DNA from 3 places in the Streptomyces sp. TAA486 genome. Region 3 is predicted to be linked to each of the others. Evidence: predicted binding sites of a transcription regulator. Region 3 holds the regulator's gene; each other region holds the start of a gene.

Region 1 (7,724 bases), on a different contig from region 3:
CGTCCGCGCCCAGCCCGTGCACCCCGAGGCGGGTGGTCCGGCCCTCGCAGACGACCTCGAGCTCGCCCGTCGACTCGTCCTCCCCGACCGCCGCGCCCAGCACGTCCACGCAGCAGTCGGCGAATCCGCGCGCCCAGCGGCGTGTGAGGAACGCGGCGCGGTCGGTGCCCAGGATCCCGCGCAGGACCTGCCGCGCCACGGCGTCGGGCAGCATCCGGTAGTAGTCCGGCGGCGCCCACGGGGTGTGCGAGAAATGCCCGATGCGCAGATCGGGGCGGCGCTCGCGGAGCAGCCCGGGCACCAGCGTCAGGTGGTAGTCCTGCACCAGCACCGTCGCACCCTCCGCCGCCTCCTCCGCCAGGGCGTCGGCGAAGGCCGCGTTGTAGCGCTCGTACGACGCCCACTGCCGCTCGAACTCCGCGCCGAAGGACGGCTCGAGAGGCGTCTGGTAGAGCATGTGGTGGACGAACCAGAGCACGGAGTTGGCGATGCCGTTGTAGGCGTCGGTGAAGGTGTCCTCGGGGATGTCCAGCATCCGTACGGACTGACCGCCGGTGTCGGCCGGGTCCGGCTTGCCCCCCGAGCGGCGCACGGCCTCCCTGTCGCCGTCGCCGAGAGCGGCGCACACCCAGAGGGCGTTGCCTCCGGAGCCGCCGGCGCCTTCCGTCGCGATGGCCGAGAGTCCCGAGACGAGGCCGCCGCCGCCGCGCTTCACGGAAAGTGAGCCTCCCCCAGAGCCTCCGGCCCGGGTGGGGCTAGCCCCAGTGAAGGAGTACGAGACGGGACCCCTGTTCGACGCGACCAGTACGTCCGCCAGGGCCTGCTGGGATGCGCGTTCGACGACCATGGCCCGAGCTTAGCCGCGGCCCGATCCCGGCAAACGTGACGCGCGGCGCACACCCGGCGGGCCCGGTCCACGCCGCCCGGCAGCCCCGCCTACGCCGCTCGCCGGTCCGTGTACTCCGCGATCTCACGCATCGGCGGACGCTCCACCGTGTCGACCGCGTGGCTGCGGGGCGCGAACCCGCCGCGGCCCGCTTCGCCCCGCTCGAACTGCGTCAGCGTCGGCCTGACCAGGTGGCTGCCGCGCGCCAGACGGAGCTGTGCGGTGTGGTGGATCGCCGCGGCCATGCGGCCGAGCGCCTGCCCGTCCTGGTTCCGGTGCCGCCGCACGCCGACGTCGACCTGCGCCAGCGCGTCGAGGCCCACCGTGTGCAACGAGTCGATGAGCAGGCCCAGTTCGACGCCGTAGCCGACGGGGAAGGGCAGCGCTTCCAGCAGCGTGCGCCGCGCCGCGTACTCACCGCCGAGCGGCTGCACGAACCCCGCGAGCCGCGGCCAGTGGAGGTTCAGCAGCGGCCGTGCGACGAGCTCGGTGACCCGTCCGCCGCCCGCCGGGTCGTCACCGAGCGGCCGGTCGTACATCGCTTTGACCAGCCGCAGCCGGGGGTCGGTGAGCAGCGGTCCCACGACGCCGGAGACGAAGTCGGCGGAGAAGTTCTCCAGGTCGGCGTCCGCGAAGCAGACGATGTCGCCGCTCGTCACCAGCAGCGAACGCCACAGCACCTCGCCCTTGCCGGGCAGCGCGGGCAGCCTCGGGAGCACCTCGTCCCGGTGCACGACTCGCGCGCCGGCGTCCGCGGCGACCTCGGCCGTACGGTCGGTGGACCCGGAGTCCAGCACCACCAGCTCGTCCACGAGCGAGGGGGGCCCGGCCATCAGCTCGCGCCGGATCACCGACACGATGCGGCCGACGGTCCGCTCCTCGTTCAGCGCGGGCAGCACGACGCTCACCCGGGAGCCGGCCGCCGGCTTCGCCGCCAGCAGCTCCGTCATGGGACGGTCGGCGCACGAGTACGACCGGCGCGCCAGCCACTGTTCGACTTCCTCCAGCACGCGGACACTCCCTGTGATCCATCTCGCGGTACGGACACCTGTCTCAACCACCAGGCCCTTCGGTTACAGTCTTGAACAACGCGGACGGCGATCGCATGCCGGGTCCCGGCCCGGCGTTCTCGGCCACCGCCCACACAACTTCACACCGCTCATCCAGAGGGGCAGAGGGAACGGCCCGTTGAAGCCCCGGCAACCCTCCAGCCGGTCTCGCACCACGAGTAATGACATCGCGAGGCTCCCGGCTCGGGAAGGTGCCAATTCCGTCTCGTGGCGAGATACGTCACGGGGAAGATGAGGAGAAAGGGCCTCGCCGAATCATGGCTGTTCAAGCTGCCGCCAGCACGACCGCCGACAAGGCCGGAGCCGGCGTATCGCTCGGCCCCGCCGCCGCGCTCTCCTGCCGCGAGTGCGGAGAGCGCATCCCTCTCGGTCCGGTCTTCGCCTGTGAGGCGTGTTTCGGGCCGCTGGAGATCGCATACGAGTTCCCCGGCGGCGACCCAGCGGCGCTTCGTGAACGCATCGAGGCCGGTCCGGACAACATCTGGCGGTACGCGCCGCTGCTGCCGGTGCCCGCCGACGTTGCGACGAAGCCCAACATCAACCCCGGCTTCACGAAGCTCGTCCGGGCCGACCGGCTCGCGCGTGAGCTCGGCGTCACCGGCTCCCTGCACATCAAGGACGACTCCGGCAACCCGACGCACTCGTTCAAGGACCGCGTCGTGGCCATCGCCGTGGAGGCCGCCCGTGCCTTCGGTTTCACCACCCTCTCCTGCTCCTCGACCGGCAACCTCGCGGGCGCCGTCGGTGCCGCGGCAGCCCGTGCGGGTCTTCGCTCGTGCGTGTTCATCCCGCACGACCTGGAGCAGGGCAAGGTCGTCATGGCGGCTGTCTACGGTGGCGAACTGGTCGGCATCGAGGGCAACTACGACGACGTGAACCGTTTCTGCTCCGAGCTGATCGGCGACCCCGCGGGTGAGGGGTGGGGCTTCGTCAACGTCAATCTGCGCCCGTACTACGCCGAGGGCTCCAAGACCCTCGCGTACGAGATCTGCGAGCAGCTGGGCTGGCGGCTGCCGGACCAGCTCGTGGTCCCCATCGCCTCCGGCTCGCAGCTCACGAAGATCGACAAGGGGCTCAAGGAGCTGATCGCCCTCGGTCTCGTCGAGGACAAGCCGTACAAGATCTTCGGTGCGCAGGCGGAGGGCTGCTCGCCGGTCTCCCGCGCGTTCAAGGACGGGCACGACGTCGTGCGCCCGGTGCGCCCGGAGACGATCGCCAAGTCGCTGGCCATCGGCAACCCCGCCGACGGCCCGTACGTGCTGGACATCGCGCGCCGTACCGGCGGCGCGGTGGAGGACGTCGACGACCAGCGGATCGTCGACGCGATCAAGCTCCTCGCGCGGACCGAGGGGATCTTCGCCGAGACCGCGGGCGGCGTAACCGTCGGAGTCACGAGGAAACTGATCGAGGAGGGCCGGCTCGACCCGACCCTCACCACCGTCGTCCTCAACACGGGCGACGGCCTGAAGACCCTGGATGCGGTGGCTCCCACCACCGGGCCGACCGCCGTCATCCGTCCGAACCTGGATTCCTTCCGAGAGGCTGGTCTCGCATCATGAGCGTGAACGTCCGTATCCCGACCATCCTGCGCACTTACACCGGCGGTCAGGCGGAGGTGAGCGCCGAGGGCGCGACTCTCTCCGAGGTGCTGACCGATCTGGAGAGCAACCACACCGGCATCGGCGCGCGGGTGCTCGACGACTCGGGCAACCTGCGCCGATTCGTCAACGTCTACGTGAACGACGACGACGTCCGCTTCGAGCAGGGCCTTCAGACACCGACGCCCGACGGTGCCGGCGTGTCCATCATTCCCGCGGTTGCGGGGGGCTGCTGAGGTCTCGTGAGAGGTCGGTGAAGGCGCCCTGCGCCGGGCTCCGATCCCCTACTGTCGAACCGCCTTCTCCGTGCACGCCGAGCGAAACGGAGGGGGCGGTTCCGCGTGTGGGGACGCGATAGGGTTGCGGTCAATCCCACCCCAGTGACTCACCCGGCATGTGCCGGGAGCATATGAGAACGCGACAAGTTGTGCCCGAATTCGGGGCGGCAATTGTCGTGTTGGCACGCTATGCCCGGCCATGTTTGCCCCGCTTCCCCGCGGAATGCGGGCTTTTGGGCCCTCGGTCGGTGCTCAGATTTCTCGTCTTCGCGACCTGTTGCAGAGGGCGTCCGTGCAGATACATTCAGCCGCGGTCGACGCCTTCCGGTGTAAGCCTCCGCACATCTGCGGGGCCGTACCGGAGGTGAGGTCTGACCCGGGTCCGCGAAGTGCGGGCTCGTGCAAGGGCCAGTAATAGGGGAGTTAGGGATGGCTCAGGGCACCGTCAAGTGGTTCAACGCGGAGAAGGGATACGGCTTCATCGCGGTCGACGGTGGTGCGGACGTGTTCGTGCACTACAGCGCGATCCAGATGGACGGCTACCGCACCCTGGACGAAGGACAGCGGGTCGAGTTCGAGATCTCGCAGGGTCAGAAGGGGCCGCAGGCGGACATGGTCCGTGTGACTGCCTGAGCACCCGCAACACTGCGCAGAGCTGCAACAGCCGTAACAACAGCCGTAAGAGGGGCCGCACCTCGTGATGAGGTGCGGCCCCTCTTACGGCTGTTCGGACCTCTCCTCCCGGCGCCAGCCCGGCCGGGTGCGTCCACGGCGGCGCACCGCGGGACGTTCCCGGACCGATCGGTTGCGCCGGCCCCGGCCCGGTGTGATGTCCTGGGGACGCTTGCACTCGCAGGGGTCGAGTGCTAATCATTGCGTTAGCACTCTCCGAGTGAGAGTGACAGACAAGGACCGGGTCGGTGAGGCTCGTTCGTCGGGTGGAGCAAGGAACCACGCGGCTGAAGGGCCGTCCGTCGCGGGCGCCAGCGCGGTCCGGTATACCCGTCCCCTGGTTGTGCAGGGGGATCCCCAGTCCGGGAGGGACCACTTCACATGGCCAAGATCATCGCGTTCGACGAGGAGGCACGGCGCGGCCTCGAGCGCGGGATGAACCAGCTCGCCGACGCCGTCAAGGTCACGCTCGGCCCCAAGGGCCGGAACGTCGTGCTGGAGAAGAAGTGGGGCGCCCCCACGATCACCAACGACGGTGTCTCCATCGCCAAGGAGATCGAGCTCGAGGACTCCTACGAGAAGATCGGCGCCGAGCTGGTCAAGGAGGTCGCGAAGAAGACGGACGACGTCGCCGGTGACGGCACGACGACCGCGACCGTCCTCGCCCAGGCTCTCGTCAAGGAAGGTCTGCGCAACGTCGCCGCTGGTGCCAACCCGATGGCGCTCAAGCGCGGCATCGAGCGTGCCACCGAGGCCGTCTCCGCCGCCCTGCTCGAGCAGGCCAAGGACGTGGAGACCAAGGAGCAGATCGCCTCCACGGCCTCCATCTCCGCCGGCGACCCGCAGATCGGCGAGCTCATCGCCGAGGCGATGGACAAGGTCGGCAAGGAAGGCGTCATCACCGTCGAGGAGTCGCAGACCTTCGGGCTCGAGCTGGAGCTCACCGAGGGCATGCGCTTCGACAAGGGCTACATCTCCGCGTACTTCGCCACCGACATGGAGCGCATGGAGGCGGAGCTCGAGGACCCCTACATCCTCATCGTCAACTCCAAGATCGGCAGCGTGAAGGACCTCCTTCCGCTGCTCGAGAAGGTCATGCAGTCGGGCAAGCCGCTGCTGATCATCGCCGAGGACGTCGAGGGCGAGGCCCTGTCCACGCTCGTCGTGAACAAGATCCGCGGCACCTTCAAGTCCGTCGCCGTCAAGGCTCCGGGCTTCGGCGACCGCCGCAAGGCGATGCTCGGTGACATCGCCATCCTCACCGGCGGCACCGTCATCTCCGAAGAGGTCGGCCTCAAGCTGGAGAACGCCGGTCTGGAGCTGCTGGGCCGCGCCCGCAAGGTCGTGATCACCAAGGACGAGACCACGATCGTCGACGGCGCGGGCGACAGCGACCAGGTCGCCGGCCGCGTCTCGCAGATCCGTGCCGAGATCGAGAACTCGGACTCGGACTACGACCGCGAGAAGCTCCAGGAGCGCCTTGCCAAGCTCGCCGGCGGCGTCGCCGTCATCAAGGCGGGTGCCGCCACCGAGGTGGAGCTGAAGGAGCGCAAGCACCGCATCGAGGACGCGGTGCGCAACGCCAAGGCCGCCGTCGAGGAGGGCATCGTCGCCGGTGGTGGCGTGGCTCTGCTCCAGGCGTCCAGCGTCTTCGAGAAGCTGGAGCTCGAAGGCGACGAGGCGACGGGCGCCCAGGCCGTCAAGCTCGCGCTGGAGGCACCGCTCAAGCAGATCGCGATCAACGCCGGCCTCGAGGGCGGCGTCGTGACGGAGAAGGTGCGCAACCTGAAGCCGGGGCACGGCCTCAACGCCGCCACCGGGGAGTACGTGGACATGCTCGCCGAGGGCATCAACGACCCGGCGAAGGTGACCCGTTCCGCTCTGCAGAACGCCGCCTCCATCGCGGCGCTCTTCCTGACGACGGAAGCCGTCATCGCCGACAAGCCGGAGAAGGCCGCCGCAGGTGGCGGCGACCCGACCGGTGGCATGGGCGGTGGCATGGACTTCTGATCGCGCAGCGATCGGAAATCCGTTTGCGGGGAGGGCCGACTGCCTCCCGGTACGGAACGGACCGAGGGCGGCATCCCGTTGGGGTGCCGCCCTCGGCGTGCGTCGGGCATCGGTCAGGGGCCGTGGGGCGCTTCCTCAGACGCGCGCTCCGTTGTCGTGCGGCGCGCGGCGCGCCCTGGCCGCCGCGGGCTTGGGCCCGCCTCCCGGGCGGGGCGAACTGTGCGTACGGGCCTCGAGTTCGACGGCGAGTGGCGCACCGACGAACAGCGACGAGTACGAGCCCACCGCGATGCCGATCAGCAGTGCCAGGGCGAAGTCGCCGAGCGAGTCGCCGCCCAGCACCGCGAGCGCGGCGATGATGAACAGCGCGCCCATCCCGGTGTTGAGGGTGCGCGGCACCGTCTGGACGACCGCGCTGTTGACCACACTCCGGAACGATTTCCTCCGTCCGCTGCCTCCGGGCGCCTGCCCTCGTTCCTGCCTCTGCCCCTGCCTCGCGCCGGGTTCCTGCCCCTGCCATTCCGAGCGGACCCTGTCGAAGATGACGACGGAGTCGTTCACCGAGTAGCCGATGACGGTCAGCAGTGCGGCCAGGAACACCCCGTCGACGGGCTTCCCGAGCCACGCGAAGGCACCGACGAGGATCACCGCGTCATGGGCGAGCGCGAGCACCGCCGACGCACCGAATGTCCACCTGAACCTGAAGGCCAGGTAGAGCAACTGGGCGCCGAGTGCGACCCCGAGAGCGATCAGCGCGTTCTGCCGCAGCTCGTCGCCGAGGCTCGGCCCGAACAGTTCGTCGCGTACCTTCTCGGCGTCACCGCCGAGGCCGTCCAGCGTCGAACGGACCGTGTCCTCCTGGCCGGCGGTGAGCTGCTCCGACCGGACGGTGATCTCGTGACCGCCGCCCCCGCCCCCGGATCCGGAACTCTGCACGACGGTCTCCGGCACGCCCGCGTCGGCGAGCGCCGTGCGGGCGGCCTCCGGATCGACCGCTCGGCTCGTCGAGTACTCCACGAGGCGCCCGCCGGTGAATTCGACGCCGAAGTCCAGCCCGCGCAGCGCCAGTCCGCCCACCGCGAGGAGGACTGCCGCGGCCGAGACCGCGAGCAGTCTCCTGCCGTGGCGCATCCAGTCCGGATTCCGCTTCGTCAGCTGGGTCCGTACGCGGCCCAGGCCCGTAAGACCGGAGATCCGCGGACGGGCGCGC
Region 2 (7,724 bases), on a different contig from region 3:
ACCTACTGCTCGGCCAGTGCCCTCAGCCGGCTCAGCGCCCTGTGCTGTGCGACACGCACCGCGCCCGGTGACATCCCGAGCATCTCCCCGGTCTCCTCGGCGGTGAGCCCGACCGCGACGCGCAGCAGCACGAGTTCGCGCAGATGCTGCGGCAGATTCGCGAGCAGCTTCTTGGCCCACGCGGCGTCGCTGCTGAGCAGCGCGCGCTCCTCCGGGCCGAGCGAGTCGTCGGGCTGCTCGGGCATCTCGTCGGAGGGCACCGCCGTCTGACCGGGGCCGCGCATGGCGGCCCGCTGCAGATCGGCGACCTTGTGCTGGGCGATGGCCACGACGAAGGCTTCGAAGGGCTTCCCGGTGTCGCGGTAACGCGGCAGCGCGCAGAGCACCGCGATGCAGACCTCCTGTGCGAGGTCGTCCACGAAGTGCCGTGCGTCGCCCGGCAGTCGGGACAGCCGCCTACGGCAGTACCGCAGGGCCAGGGGATGCACGTGGGCGAGGAGATCGTGCGTCGCCTGCTTGTCGCCTTCCCTGGCGCGTCGTACGAGTGCGCTCACGACCGCGTTGTCGTCAGACCCCTCGTTGCGCATCGGTCCATGGTGCACCTGAGCGCCACGATCCGTCGCACCGCGTCCATGGTTGTGCACCGAAGCGTTATGAGCAGGGGTGCTGACCTTCATCTCCCACGCCCTCCCCTCACGCCTGACCGACCGGTCCCCGAGGAACTCCATACAACAAGCATGCGGCACGCGCGGGATTCCTGGGCCTCATACGCCGCCCCGCCCTTCCCCCCGGGCCGGCCCCGCGCATCGCGCGTGGCGCAACTTCGCAGGCGGGGACGGGCGGGCAATGGGCGAACGTGAGCTATCTATCGGACGAGACCCCAGCGGAATCCGAGGGCGACGGCGTGCGCCCGGTCCGAAGCACCGAGCTTCTTGAACAGACGTCGTGCGTGGGTCTTCACCGTGTCCTCGGAGAGGAACAGTTCGCGGCCGATCTCGGCGTTCGACCTGCCGTGGCTCATGCCCTCCAGCACCTGGATCTCGCGGGCAGTGAGGGTCGGAGCGGCACCCATCTCGGCCGAACGCAGCCTGCGCGGCGCGAGCCTCCACGTCGGGTCCGCGAGCGCCTGCGTGACCGTGGCGCGCAGCTCGGCGCGCGAGGCATCCTTGTGCAGATAGCCGCGAGCGCCGGCGGCCACGGCAAGCGCCACGCCGTCGAGGTCCTCGGCCACCGTCAGCATGATGATGCGGGCGCCGGGGTCGGCCGACAGAAGCCGCCGCACGGTCTCAACACCACCGAGGCCGGGCATGCGGACATCCATGAGGATGAGGTCGGACCGGTCGGCACCCCAGCGGCGGAGGACTTCCTCGCCGTTGGCTGCCGTCGTCACGCGCTCGACGCCGGGCACGGTCGCGACCGCGCGGCGGAGCGCCTCTCGGGCGAGCGGGGAATCGTCACAGACGAGGACGGATGTCATGACCGCCCTCCGCAGCTGATGCGCGTCACCTTGAGCCTCCAGGCTGTTACGAATCGTCACCTGTGCGGTTGACGCCCCTCGGACAACAGTGCCCAAGATCGTTCCGCCAACCGCCTCCGCACACTCAACGACGGTCACCCAAAAGAGTTACGGGTTTCGGCCACCGCCATCAGCACTCTACGTGATCGCGTGTACACAGTTCAGCCGCGTCGCGCTGAAGGGTTTCCCCGAGTGGCGTCTTTTGCCTTTTGCCCTATTTAGCAGACTCAGTTCTACTTATCGCTTTCTTTCGGCTAGGTTCGCAATGAGTCATATTTGTCTATAAATGGATGGAGCGAGAGCGAGCCCCACGTACGCCGACGAGAGGACACGCAATGGCCGACTTCTCCCGCCTGCCGGGCCCCAACGCCGATCTGTGGGACTGGCAGCTGCTCGCCGCCTGCCGCGGGGTCGACAGCTCTCTCTTCTTCCATCCCGAGGGCGAGCGCGGCGCCGCCCGCAGTGCACGTGAGGCGTCCGCCAAGGAGGTCTGCATGCGCTGCCCCGTCCGCTCGGAGTGCGCGGCTCATGCACTGGCCGTACGTGAGCCGTACGGGGTGTGGGGCGGCCTGACCGAGGACGAGCGCGAGGAGTTGATGGGCCGTGCCCGCAGCAGGCTCGTCGCCGTGCCGGACGCCCAGAATTGAGAAGAAACGTTTCTACTTGAGCCCGCACTCCGGGCCTCGGACCTTCCTCGCAGTGGCCACCGTCCCCTCCCGTTCCTCGCCCCGCCGCACAAGTTCACGGCCGGCACGGAAACCGCTCGTCCGCGGAGATTCACCCGCTTAGCCTGACGCTCATGAACTTGCTGTCCGTCAATCTCGCCAGGCCGCTGCACGCTCCCTCGTACACCGACGCACCGGGGAATCTGACGGGCATCGACAAGCGCCCCGTCTCCGGCCCCGTCGAAGTGGCCGCGCCCGGCCCGAAGGGCACCGGCGGCAGCGGCCTCGCGCAGGACACCATCGGCGACATGCGCCACCACGGCGGCGACGATCAGGCCGTGTACGCCTTCGCGCGCGAAGACCTCGACGACTGGGCCCACGAACTCGGCCGGGACCTCGACAACGGGTCGTTCGGCGAGAATCTGACCACCCTGGGGCTGGATGTGAACGGTGCCCGCATAGGCGAGCGCTGGCTCGTCGGGAGCCGGGTCGTGCTGGAGGTCAGCTCGGTGCGCATCCCCTGCCGTACGTTCGCGAGCTGGCTCGACGAACGCGGCTGGGTCAAGCGCTTCACGGACAGGGCGTTGCCCGGTGCCTATCTGCGGGTGGTCGAGCCGGGGCCGGTGAGCGGCGGGGACGGGATCCAGATCGTTCACCGTCCCGACCACGAGGTGACCGTGAGCTTCCTCTTCCGCGCGCTGACGCGGGAGCCGGACCTCCTGCCGCGCGTTCTGTCCGCGGGCGACGCGCTCCACCCGGAGGCCCGCCGCAAAGCCCTGCGGCGCAGGGCCGGTTGACACGCGGATAACGTGCCCCCATGACGACTGCGCTGATCACGGGAGCGACCTCCGGCCTCGGAGCTGCCTTCGCCCGACGGCTCGCACGGGACGGGCACCACCTCGTACTGGTCGCCCGCAACAAGGAACGTCTGTCGCAGGAGGCGACGCACCTCCACGACCTGCACGGCGTCGAAGCGTCCGTCCTCGCCGCGGACCTCTCCACCGACGAGGGGATCTCGGCCGTCGAGGACCGGCTGCGGGACCGGGACCACCCCGTGGATCTGCTGATCAACAACGCGGGCTTCGGCAACAAGGGCACGTTCCTGAACGTCCCCCTCGAGGACGAGCTCACGATGCTCAAGGTCCACTGCGAGGCGGTGCTGCGGCTCACCTCGGCGGGGGTGGAGCGCATGCGGGAACGGGGGCGCGGAGGCGTGGTCAACGTCGCGTCGGTCGCCGCGTTCGTGCCGCGCGGGACGTACGGGGCGAGCAAGGCGTGGGTCGTGCAGTTCTCCCAGGGCGCGGCGAAGGACCTGGCGGGCTCGGGTGTGCGGCTGATGGCGCTGTGCCCGGGGTTCGTGCGGACGGAGTTCCACGAGCGGGCCGGCATGGACGCCGGGAGCGTGCCGGGCTGGATGTGGCTGGAGGCTGATGCCGTGGTCGACGCGGCGATGAAGGACCTGGCCCGCGGCAGGAGCCTCTCCATCCCCGACGTCCGCTACAAGGCGCTCATGGGCGCGGCCCGGCTCCTGCCCAGGGAGCTGCTGTCGAAGGCGTCGACGACGACGGGCCGCAAGTTCGGGCCCCGCTGACTCGCGCGGGCAGGACGGCAGGACGCACGAAGGCCCGGCACCCCGCGACGGGGTACCGGGCTTCTGCGTGTGACCGGGTCAGTGGGCGTGGCCGTGACCGTGGCCCGCCGCTGCCGGCTCTTCCTCTTCCGGCTTCTCGACGACCAGCGTCTCGGTCGTGAGCATCAGCGACGCGATCGACGCCGCGTTCTCCAGCGCGGAGCGCGTGACCTTGACCGGGTCGATGACGCCGGCCTTGATCAGGTCGCCGTAGTCGCCGGTGGCCGCGTTGAAGCCCTGGTTGCGGTCGAGCTCGGAGACCTTCGAGGTGATGACGTAGCCCTCGAGGCCCGCGTTCTCGGCGATCCAGCGCAGCGGCTCCACCACGGCGCGGCGCACGACGGCGACACCGGTGGCCTCGTCGTCCGTCTTGCCGAGCGAGCCCTCCAGGACCTTCGCGGAGTGGACGAGGCTGGCGCCGCCGCCAGCGACGATGCCTTCCTCGACCGCCGCACGGGTCGCGGAGATCGCGTCCTCCAGGCGGTGCTTCTTCTCCTTGAGCTCGACCTCGGTCGCGGCACCGACGCGGATGACGCAGACGCCGCCGGCCAGCTTGGCCAGACGCTCCTGCAGCTTCTCGCGGTCCCAGTCGGAGTCCGTGGCCTCGATCTCGGCCTTGATCTGGCCGACGCGGGCCTGCACGTCCTCGCTCTTGCCGGCACCGTCGACGATCGTCGTGTCGTCCTTGGTGACGGTGACGCGGCGGGCGCTGCCCAGGACGTCCAGCCCGGCCTGGTCGAGCTTGAGGCCGACCTCCTCGGCGATGACGGTGGCGCCGGTGAGCGTCGCCATGTCGCCGAGCATCGCCTTGCGGCGGTCACCGAAGCCGGGCGCCTTGACGGCGACGGCGTTGAAGGTGCCGCGGATCTTGTTCACGACGAGGGTGGAGAGGGCCTCGCCCTCGACGTCCTCGGCGATGATCAGCAGCGGGCGGGAGCCGCCGGCCTGCATGATCTTCTCAAGCAGCGGCAGCAGGTCCTGGATGGACGCGATCTTGCCCTGGTGGATCAGGATGTACGGGTCGTCGAGGACGGCTTCCATACGCTCCTGGTCGGTGACCATGTACGGCGAGAGGTAGCCCTTGTCGAAGGCCATGCCCTCGGTGAAGTCGAGCTCCAGGCCGAAGGTCTGGGACTCCTCGACGGTGATGACGCCGTCCTTGCCGACCTTGTCCATCGCCTCGGCGATCAGCTCACCGACCTGCTTGTCCTGGGCGGACAGACCGGCGACGGAGGCGATGTCCTCCTTGGAGTCGATCGGGCGTGCGTTGGCGATCAGGTCGTCGGAGACGGCCTTGACCGCGGCGTCGATGCCCTTCTTCAGGGCGGCGGGCGAGGCGCCGGCGGCCACGTTGCGCAGGCCCTCGCGGACCAGGGCCTGCGCGAGCACGGTGGCGGTGGTGGTGCCGTCACCAGCGATGTCGTTGGTCTTGGTCGCCACCTCCTTCACCAGCTGGGCGCCGAGGTTCTCGTACGGGTCCTCGACCTCGACCTCACGGGCGATGGTGACGCCGTCGTTGGTGATGGTGGGCGCGCCGAACTTCTTGTCGATGACGACGTTGCGGCCCTTGGGGCCGATGGTCACCTTCACGGTGTCGGCCAGCTTGTCGACGCCGCGCTCGAGGGCGCGGCGCGCGTCCTCGTCGAACTTCAGGATCTTGGCCATGGGAGCTGTTGAGTCCTCTCAGACGAACCGCGCCCCGGCCCCGGTACATCTCGTATGCGATGCGGGAGGGACCGGGGCGCGGATCAGAAATGTCTTCCGGCTGCGGTGACTTACTTCTCGACGATCGCGAGAACGTCGCGAGCCGAGAGGACGAGGTACTCCTCGCCGCTGTACTTCACCTCGGTGCCGCCGTACTTGCTGTACAGAACGATGTCGCCGACGCTCACGTCGAGCGGCAGGCGGTTGCCGTCCTCGAAGCGTCCCGGGCCGACGGCCAGGACAGTGCCCTCCTGGGGCTTCTCCTTGGCGGTGTCCGGAATGACCAGGCCCGAGGCCGTGGTCTCTTCAGCGTCGAGCGGCTGGACCACGATGCGGTCCTCGAGCGGCTTGATGGCAACCTTGCTGGCGGTCGTCACGATCCGACCTCCCCCTTCGGAGATCTCATAACGGGGTCTTATGTCTGGGGTGGCGACCTGGCAGATCCGTCGTCGCGGGTGCCGGATCTTCCTGTCGCTGTGTCTGGCACTCGCCTTGGGAGAGTGCCAGGGCCGACATTATGCTGCGGTTAGCACTCCGTCAACCAGAGTGCCAGTCGCGCCGGTGCCGAACGCCCGCCCCCGGGGCGGACCCGTCACGGCCGAACGGGAGAATGCCGTGGTGGACCGTGAGGCGTTCGCCGCGTTGCTCGGCGATGAAGGACAGGCGCTGCTCGGCTCGTTGGAGCTCTACGAGCCCGACCGCGAGCTGAGCGTGGCGACGCGGCTGCGGCGCACGTACGCGCCGGAACTGGTGTCCGCGGCCCTCGGCCAGGCGCGGCTGCGGCAGCGGGCGGCGGCGAAGTTCGGCGCCGAGGACGCCGCACGCATGTACTTCACGCCCAACGGCCTGGAGCAGTCGACGCGGGCGAACGTCGCCACGCACCGGGCGGAGCGCTTCCTGCGGTCGGGCGTCGAGCGTCCGGCGGATCTGTGCTGCGGGATCGGCGGTGACGCGATCGCCCTGGCGCGCGCCGGTATGCACGTACTGGCCGTGGACCGCGACCCGTTGACGTGCGACGTCGTACGGGCGAACGCCGCGGCGCTCGGGCTCGGCGACCGCATCGAGGTCCGCTGCCAGGACGTCGCGGACGCCGACCTCTCGGGCCGCGACGCCGTGTTCGTGGATCCCGCGCGCCGGGGCGGAAAGGGCCGGATCTTCGACCCCGAGGCGTACTCCCCACCGCTGTCGTGGGCCGTCGAAGTGGCCCGGCGCTTCCGGCACTCGGCGCTGAAGGTGGCGCCGGGCATTCCGCACGAGATGGTTCCCGACGAAGCCGAGGCGGAGTGGATCTCGGACTCCGGGGACGTGAAGGAGGCCGTGCTCTGGTTCGGCATCTCGGACCCGGCGGAAAGTTCCCCCGTACGGGCGACGCTGCTGCCCGGCGGGCATTCACTCTCGTCGCGCGGTCTGCCCGATCCGCCGGTCGGCACCGTGGGCCGCTTCCTGTACGAGCCGGACGGCGCGGTCGTACGCGCGCATCTGGTGGCCGAAGTGGCGGCGGATCTCGGCGGGAGGCTCATCGACCCGACGATCGCCTATGTGACGTGCGACGAGGCACGCGCCACCCCGTACGCGACCGGCTACGGGATCACCGACGTGCTGCCCTTCCAGCTGAAGCGGCTGCGGGCGCTGCTGCGCGAGCGCGGGATCGGGGTGGCCACGATCAAGAAACGCGGCTCGGCCGTGGAACCGGCGGAGCTGCGCAAGAAGCTCAAGCTCGCAGGACCACGCGAATGCACGGTGTTCCTCACCCGGGTCGCGGGCGCACCGACGGTTCTGCTCGGGCAGCCACTCGGATCACCGGCCGCGGCATAGTCCCCGCGGCCGGGTCGCGAGAAGTCGTCGCGGCCCATGGGCCGTTGGCGGACGGCACCTCGAAGTGCGGGATGTCCAGGTGCTCTTGGGCTCGGTGCGCACCTTCAGGTGACCCGGCGGGTGACCGGTTCCGGAGGGCCGTGGGGCCGGCCGTCAGACCTGTTCGAACCGCCAGCGGTGCACGGGACGGGCCGTCAACTGCTCGGGAGGGTCCGGGAGTTCGGGGAGCTTCGCGGACAACTCGGCGGACCACCAGGTGATGACCAGGACGCGGTCCCCGGGTGCCCGGAAGGTCTCCCGGCGCTGCGGGGAGGCGTCCAGCTCCTGGGCACGGGCCCAGGAAAGCAGTTCACCGCCGCGGCCCTCGGGCGCCTTCGCCTCCCACATCAGGGCG
Region 3 (7,724 bases):
CGAGGGCGGCGGCCGTCATCGGGATGGTGACTGTGCAGTGCAGGTCGTCACCGCGACGCTGGAAGACGGGGTGCGCGGTCTCGTGGATCTCCACGTACAGGTCGCCGGCGGGACCGCCGCCGGGGCCGACCTCGCCCTCGCCCGCGAGCTGGATGCGGGTGCCGTTGTCGACACCGGCGGGGATCTTGACCGTCAGGCTGCGGCGCGAACGGATGCGCCCGTCCCCCGCGCACTCCGGGCAGGGGCTGGGCACGACCGTGCCGAAGCCCTGGCACTGCGGGCACGGACGCGAAGTCATGACCTGGCCGAGGAAGGACCTGGTGACCTGGGAGACCTCTCCCCGGCCGCGGCACATGTCGCAGGTCTGCGCCGAGGTGCCCGGCGCCGCGCCCTCACCGTTGCAGGTGTTGCAGACGATGGCCGTGTCGACCTGGATGTCCTTCGTCGTGCCGAAGGCGGACTCGTCGAGCTCGATGTCGAGCCGGATCATGGCGTCTTGGCCCCGGCGTGTACGCGACCTCGGCCCGCGCTGCGAGGCGGTGCCGAAGAAGGCGTCCATGATGTCCGAGAAGTTGCCGAAGCCGCCCGCGCCGCCGAAGCCGCCCGCTCCACCGGCGGCACCGGCCGCCGGGTCGCCGCCGAGATCGTAGACCTGCTTCTTCTGCGGGTCGGAGAGGATCTCGTAGGCGGTGTTGATCTCCTTGAACCGCTCCTGCGTCTTCGGGTCAGGATTGACGTCAGGGTGCAGCTCGCGCGCGAGCCTGCGGAAGGCCTTCTTGATGTCGTCCTGCGAGGCGTCGCGCTGCACGCCGAGGACCGCGTAGTAGTCCGTCGCCACTTACGACTCCGCGAGGATCTGTCCGACGTACCGTGCCACTGCGCGTACAGCTCCCATCGTTCCGGGGTAGTCCATGCGGGTCGGTCCGACCACGCCGAGCTTGGCGACTGCTTCGTCGCCCGAACCGTAGCCGACCGAAACCACCGATGTGGAACTCAGTCCTTCATGGGCATTCTCATGCCCGATTCGTACGGTCATGCCCGGGTCCTTGGCTTCCCCGAGCAGCTTCAGCAGCACGACCTGTTCCTCCAGCGCCTCCAGCACGGGCCGGATGGTCAGCGGGAAGTCGTGGCCGAAGCGTGTGAGGTTGGAGGTGCCGCCGATGATCAGGCGTTCCTCGGTCTCCTCCACGAGTGTTTCCAGCAGGGTGGCCAGCACCGTGGACACCGTGCCGCGGTCGTCGCCCTCGAAGGCGTCCGGGAGATCCTGCACCAGGGAGGGCACCTCGGTGAAACGCTGCCCCACCACACGGCTGTTGAGCCGGGCCCGCAGGTCCGCCAGCGCGGAATCGCCGATGGGCGCCTGGCAGTCGACCAGCCGCTGCTCGACGCGGCCGGTGTCGGTGATCAGCACCAGCATCAGCCGGGCGGGCGCGAGGGAGAGCAACTCCACATGCCGCACCGTCGACCGCGTCAGCGACGGGTACTGCACGACGGCGACCTGACGCGTCAGCTGCGCCAGCAGCCGCACCGTGCGCCCCACCACGTCGTCGAGGTCGACGGCGCCCTCCAGGAAGTTCTGGATGGCGCGGCGCTCGGGAGAGGAGAGCGGCTTCACCCCGGCCAGCTTGTCCACGAAGAGGCGGTAGCCCTTGTCGGTCGGGATGCGGCCGGCGCTGGTGTGCGGCTGCGCGATGTAGCCCTCGTCCTCGAGCACCGCCATGTCGTTGCGCACGGTGGCCGGTGACACCTGGAGGTTGTGCCGCTCCGTGAGGGCCTTGGAGCCCACGGGCTCCTCGGTACCGACATAGTCCTGGACGATCGCGCGCAGCACTTCGAGCCTGCGTTCACTCAGCATCGCGCACCTCCCGTCCGGCCTTGCCTCTGCCTGCGACATTTCGATCCGGGGCCGCCGGCGCCACTCGCTCCCCCGGCGTCTCTCCGGCGTCCCTGGCACTCTCCTCGACGGAGTGCCAGATCCCCTGGGTCAGTGTACGGCCGGTTGCCTGGGCATGGGCAAGAGCCGTCAGCTCTGACCGTATCGCGGTGGCGCGCTGCGGGGTACGTCCCAGTAGCGTCGTCACATGGCCTGGAACAGGGACAAACACCGCGAAGGACCACCCGGAGAGGGTCTCTGGGAGCAGCTGGCGCCCGGCGTCGCACGGCGCAGGCTGCCCGGCTGGGACGCGACGGTGGGCGCCGTGCGGGGCACGAAGGGAGTGCTCGTCGTCGACACCGGCTCCGGTGTCGCGGAGGGCGCGGAGATCCGCGACGGGCTGCGCGGCCTCTTCGGACTGCCGGTGACGCACGCCGCGCTCACGCACTCCCACTTCGACCACGTCTTCGGCACGGCGGCGTTCGAGGGTGCCCACGTGTACGGGGCGCAGGGTCTCGGCGAGTATCTCGCGGGCGCGCGCGAGGAGTTGCGCCGGGACGCGGTGGCGCACGGCATGGCCCCGGACGCGGCGGCGGAGTCGGCGGCGGGGCTGGTGCCGCCGCAGCACGGCATCTCCGAGCAGCTCACGATGACGCCGGGCGAGCGCGAAGTGCGCCTGGTGAACATGGGCGCGGCACACAGCCCGTTCGACCTGGCGGTGGTCGTGAGCGACCGGGACGGCGCCCCCCGCGTCGTCTTCTGCGGCGACCTCGTCGAGGAGTCCGGTGAACCGCAGGCCGGACCCGACGCCAATCCGTCGCGGTGGCCGGAGGCTCTCGGCCGGCTGCTCGCCCTCGGCGGCGAGGACGCGCTGTACGTGCCGGGGCACGGCGCGGTCGTCGGCGCGGACTTCGTACGGGCCCAACGCGACGCCCTGGCAGACCGTTTCGGACTGTCCTGACGTCGCGCCGGTCGTGAAGAATGCCGCCATGCGCAGCCGTTCCTACGATCCCGATCTGACGCCGCCGTGGAAGAAGCAGCGGCCCGTGCCGGAGGTGCCGGCAGACCCCGACCTGGTGGTGGAGGAGATCACCACCGGCTTCTGCGGTGCCGTGATCCGCACCGAGAAGACCGCCGAGGGCCCCACCGTCACGCTGGAGGACCGGTTCGGCAAGCACCGTGTCTTCCCGATGGCTCCCCGCGGATTCCTGCTCGAGGGCCGCACCGTCACGCTCGTACGACCGGCGCGGCCGCCGGAGTCCGCCTCGGCGGGCGGCGCGGAGGGCCCGCGGCGCACTGCGTCCGGGTCGCTGTCCGTGCCGGGCGCACGGGCCCGGGTGGCACGTGCGGGGCGGATCTACGTGGAGGGGCGGCACGACGCGGAACTCGTCGAGAAGGTCTGGGGCGACGACCTGCGGATCGAGGGCGTCGTCGTCGAGTACCTGGAGGGCATCGACGATCTCCCCGCCGTCGTACGGGACTTCGAGCCCGGCCCGGAGGCCAGGCTCGGGGTCCTCGTCGACCACCTGGTGCCGGGCTCGAAGGAGTCCCGCATCGCGGCCGAGGTCACGGACGAGCACGTGCTGGTGGTCGGACACCCGTACATCGACATCTGGGAGGCGGTGAAGCCCTCCTCCGTCGGCATCGACGCCTGGCCCCGTGTACCGCACGGGCAGGACTGGAAGAGCGGCGTGTGCGCCGCCCTGGGCTGGCCCGCGAACACCGGCGCGGCATGGCAGCGGATCCTCGGGCACGTACACGACTACCGGGACCTGGAGCCCGCCCTGCTGGGGCGCGTGGAGCAGCTCATCGACCATGTGACGGTCGGCTTCTCGTAGCGGGGTCCGCACGACTGCGGGGAGGGGCGCCCGCCGGGCGAAGCTCCGTCGTCCGCTGCCGTGACGGGCGCCGTGCGGCATCGCGGACAATGGGACGCATGCCCTCCGCACTCCCCGACGGCGAGCCCGTGCCCGAGAGCGGGTCGCTGCCGTCCGACGCCCTGGCGGGCCGCGACTCGCGGCCGCTCGGCTTCTACCTGCACGTGCCGTACTGCGCGACCCGCTGCGGCTACTGCGACTTCAACACCTACACCGCCTCCGAGCTGCGCGGCTCCGGCGGCGTACTGGCCTCGCGGGAGAACTACGCGTCCACGCTCGCCGACGAGATCCGGCTCGCCCGCAAGGTCCTCGGCGACGACCCGCGCCGCGTCAGCACCGTCTTCGTCGGGGGGGGCACCCCCACGCTGCTGCCCCCCGAGGACCTCGGCTCGATGCTCGCGACCGTGCGGGACGAGTTCGGGCTGACCGAGGACGCGGAAGTGACCACCGAGGCGAATCCCGAGTCCGTCGGCCCCGCCTCTCTGGAGCGGCTGCGTGAGGCGGGCTTCAACCGGATCTCCTTCGGCATGCAGAGCGCACGCGCCCACGTGCTCGAGGTACTCGACCGCAGCCACACGCCCGGCAGGCCCGAGGAATGCGTCGCGGAGGCCCGTGCCGCGGGGTTCAAGCACGTCAATCTCGACCTGATCTACGGCACACCCGGGGAGAGCGACGACGACTGGCGGGCCTCCCTGGACTCCGCCCTGTCCGCGGGGGCCGACCACATCTCCGCGTACGCCCTGATCGTCGAGGAGGGCACGCGCCTCGCGCGCCGCATCCGGCGCGGCGAGGTGCCGCCGACGGACGACGACGTGCACGCGGACCGCTATCTCATCGCGGAGGAGATGCTCTCCGCCGCGGGCATGAGCTGGTACGAGGTCTCCAACTGGGCCGTGGCGTCGGACCCTTCGGCCCCCTGCCGCCACAACGAGCTGTACTGGACGGGCGGCGACTGGTGGGGTGCCGGGCCCGGCGCGCACTCCCACGTGGGCGGGGTCCGCTGGTGGAACGTGAAGCACCCTGCCGCCTACGCACGAGCCCTGGCCGAGGGCCGCTCCCCCGGCGCGGGCCGCGAGGTGCTGACGCCCGAGGACAGGCGTGTCGAGCGCATCCTGCTGGAGCTGCGGCTGGCGGCGGGCTGCCCGCTCGGGCTGCTCGCGCCCGCAGGCGCGGAGGCCGCACGCCGCGCACTGGACGACGGGCTGCTGCAGCCGGGCCCGTACGAGCAGGGGCGGGCAGTGCTCACGCTGCGCGGACGACTGCTGGCCGACGCGGTGGTGCGCGACCTCGTGGACTGACGCGCCGGTCCGCCGCCGCGCGGCCCGGTGGGCTCACGCGGCCGGTCCGGCAACGGCGGCCGGACCGGCCGCCGTTGTCCTTCAGCCGTCCCCGCGGGCCTGGAGCACCAGCATGGCAAGGTCGTCCGCCGCCGCGCCGTCGCCGAAGGCGTGCACCGCGCGGCGCAGCTTCTCCGCCGTCTGCGCGGCGTCGAGGCCGCTGCACTCGGCGAGTACCGCCGCGAGTCCGTCGTCGTCATCGAACTGCCATTGGCCGGAACGGCGTTCGGTGACACCGTCCGTGACGCACAGCAGCGTCTCGCCCGGCTCCAGAACGACGCTCTGGCTCTCGTACGAGACGTCCTCCTCGACGCCGAGGAGGAGTTGGGGCTCGGCGGCGGGACGTACCTTCCCGGAGGCGTCACGCACCAGCGGCAGGGGATGGCCGGCGCAGACCAGCGTGCACAGGGTCCCGCCGCCCGCGGCGGCTGATCGCGGCGTCAACTCCCCGTAGATCAGGGACAGGAAGCGGGTCTGCTCGCCCACCTCGCGGTTGAGCCGGTCCATGACCTCGGGAACGCTGTAACCCTCGCGGGCCAGCAGCCGCAGCACGGGACGCGCGAGACCGGTGACGACGGCCGCTTCGGGGCCGTTGCCGCACACGTCGCCGAGTGCGAACCTCCAGCGCCCGTCGGTCCCTTCGAAGAAGTCGTAGAAGTCGCCGCCGGCCCAGGAGCCCTCTCCGGCCGGTTCGTAGACGACGGCGGTCTCGACACCCGGTACGGCCACGTCGCCGGAGGGCAGCAGCCCCCGCTGGAGGACCCGGCTGATGGTGGCCTGACGCGTGTAGCGGCGGGCCGAGAGCACCGCCTGGGCCACGCGGCGGGTGAAGTCCTCGACGATGCCCACGACTTCGCCCGGGATGCGGTGCAGACCTGCACGCCCGATGACGAGTGTGCCAACGGTCCGTCCCCCGACGACGAGCCGGCAGCCGACGGCGGCGCCGCCGGGCCCGTACGCGGACTCCTTGCCCGGCCACGTCCAGGGGACGGCACGCCCGGAGGGCGCGCGGCCTCCGAGCACGGGCGGTGTCTTCTTCAACTCGCTGCGCAGCTCGTCCGTCCGCTCCTCCTGGGTGTGCCACACGCGCGAGAGACGGAGCGGGGTCGCGGCGTCGGGGTCGGTGAGCCAGACGCCGCACCAGTCGGCGAAGCGGGGCACCAGCAACTGGCAGGCCAGGGAGGCGACCCGGTCCTCGTCGGTCTGGCCCGCGAGGAGGTCGGAGGCCTCCGCGAGGAAGGAGAGGATGCCGTGGTCGATCCAGTCGGGGTCGTGGCGGCGCAAGGCCGTGGAGCGCTGCGGGGTGGGCGCGAGGCTCCCGGTCAGACTGCCTGCTGCCGGCTCACGCGACTCGTCCGCGGCCGCGGAAGCCTGCGCGGGAACGGACGGACCCGAGGCCGCCGCGGGACCGCACGGCAGCCGGAACCACACCGTCTTGCCGTCCCGCCTGTACGTGACGCCCCACTCCCCGGCCAGAGCTGACAGCAGTCGCAGGCCGTGACCCTGGTGGCCCTCACGTGTGCCGTCGGCGTCCTCGCTCGCGGCACGGGTCTCCACGGCACGCGTCGGGTGGCTGTCGGCGACCTCGACGGACAGGGTGCCGCCCTCGTGCCGGCACTCCAGGCGCACCGAGGTGCCCGCGTGCACGACCGCGTTCGTCACCAGCTCGCTGACCAGCAGCGTCACGTCCTCCGCGGTGCCGTCCGGCACGTCCCAGCCGCGCAGTGCGTCACGCACGTAGGCGCGCGCCGCGGCAGGCGCTCGCGCGTTGCCCGCCAACGACGCCCGTACCAGCGCGGATCCGGGCGGCGGGCCGGCATCGTGCCGTGCCCTCTGCCCCGCCTCGTCCGCTTCCCCCCACCGCGTCAACGACGTCCCCACTGTGTCTGCCCCCACCACTTCTCCGGTTACTCCCCACGGCATTATCGCAAGGGTGACAGACTGAGCTGATCCATATGCGTCGGGTGACGAAACCGATGAGGCGGCACTGCAATGAGTGGTGAAGTGTCCGGACTTCCGGAGGGCTCTTCGAACGCGGGTGCGGGACTGCACCCCGTGCTCTGCGCTCTGCGCGCGCTGCGCGACGGGGACTTCAGCGCGAGGGTCCAGGTCGCCGCGGACGCCGCACCCGGCGTCCACACCGAGCTCGCCGACACGGTCAACCAGCTCGCGACGCGCGCCGAACATCTCGCGGGCGAGCTGACGCGGGTGCGCGCGAACGTGGTGCGCCGCGGCCGTGTCGACGAGCGCCTTACGGCAAGTCCCGGCCAAGGCATGTGGACGGACTCCGTACACGCGGTCAACACCTTGCTGGAGACGCTTCTCGGATCGACGGCGGAGGCCACTCGCGTCCTTGCGGCAGTCGCCGACGGCGATCTCTCGCGTCGGGTCGATCTGCACGAGGACGGCAGGGCCCTGCGTGGCGAACTGCGGCGCCTGGGACGCACGGTGAACCGCATGACCGATCAAATCGCCCTCTTCACGGACGAGGTGACGCGTGCCGCGCTCGACGAGGACGGTGAGGGCACAGGCCGCGGGCCGGGCGGCAAGCACGGCGGCCCGGTCACCGCGCACACCACCGTCAGCGGACTGTCCGGCAGCTGGCGGGACGCGGCCGAGGCCGTGAACAGGATGGTC

Evidence for each region. Region 3 encodes HrcA, which represses chaperone genes, less so after heat shock. Its sites were predicted from a motif close to TTNGCACTCNGNNNNNCNGAGTGCNAA; they were not measured.
Region 1: a site for HrcA is predicted at 4,711-4,737, ahead of groL (chaperonin GroEL). Genes of this name have one in related genera too.
Region 2: a site for HrcA is predicted at 6,042-6,068, ahead of groES (co-chaperone GroES). Genes of this name have one in related genera too.

What each region holds. Positions count from the first base shown of each region.
Region 1 covers NZ_AUEV01000013.1:263,584-271,307, reverse strand. The annotation lists gene I004_RS0118730 (trehalose-6-phosphate synthase) at 1-847, opposite strand, end outside; gene I004_RS0118725 (glucosyl-3-phosphoglycerate synthase) at 937-1,896, opposite strand; SAM riboswitch class I at 2,043-2,194, shown strand; gene thrC (threonine synthase) at 2,214-3,515, shown strand; gene I004_RS0118715 (MoaD/ThiS family protein) at 3,512-3,790, shown strand; gene I004_RS0118710 (cold-shock protein) at 4,262-4,465, shown strand; gene groL (chaperonin GroEL) at 4,886-6,514, shown strand; gene secD (protein translocase subunit SecD) at 6,650-7,724, opposite strand, start outside.
Region 2 covers NZ_AUEV01000001.1:96,236-103,959, reverse strand. The annotation lists gene shbA (RNA polymerase sigma factor ShbA) at 3-587, opposite strand; gene I004_RS0100585 (response regulator transcription factor) at 866-1,477, opposite strand; gene I004_RS0100580 (WhiB family transcriptional regulator) at 1,852-2,163, shown strand; gene I004_RS0100575 (MOSC domain-containing protein) at 2,316-2,978, shown strand; gene I004_RS0100570 (SDR family NAD(P)-dependent oxidoreductase) at 2,999-3,772, shown strand; gene groL (chaperonin GroEL) at 3,851-5,476, opposite strand; gene groES (co-chaperone GroES) at 5,587-5,895, opposite strand; gene I004_RS0100555 (class I SAM-dependent methyltransferase) at 6,134-7,330, shown strand; gene I004_RS0100550 (hypothetical protein) at 7,484-7,724, opposite strand, start outside.
Region 3 covers NZ_AUEV01000003.1:333,653-341,376, forward strand. The annotation lists gene dnaJ (molecular chaperone DnaJ) at 1-838, opposite strand, end outside; gene hrcA (heat-inducible transcriptional repressor HrcA) at 839-1,855, opposite strand; gene I004_RS0108235 (MBL fold metallo-hydrolase) at 2,082-2,834, shown strand; gene I004_RS0108240 (DUF3097 domain-containing protein) at 2,863-3,711, shown strand; gene hemW (radical SAM family heme chaperone HemW) at 3,810-5,048, shown strand; gene I004_RS0108250 (ATP-binding SpoIIE family protein phosphatase) at 5,130-7,010, opposite strand; gene I004_RS32930 (ATP-binding protein) at 7,092-7,724, shown strand, end outside.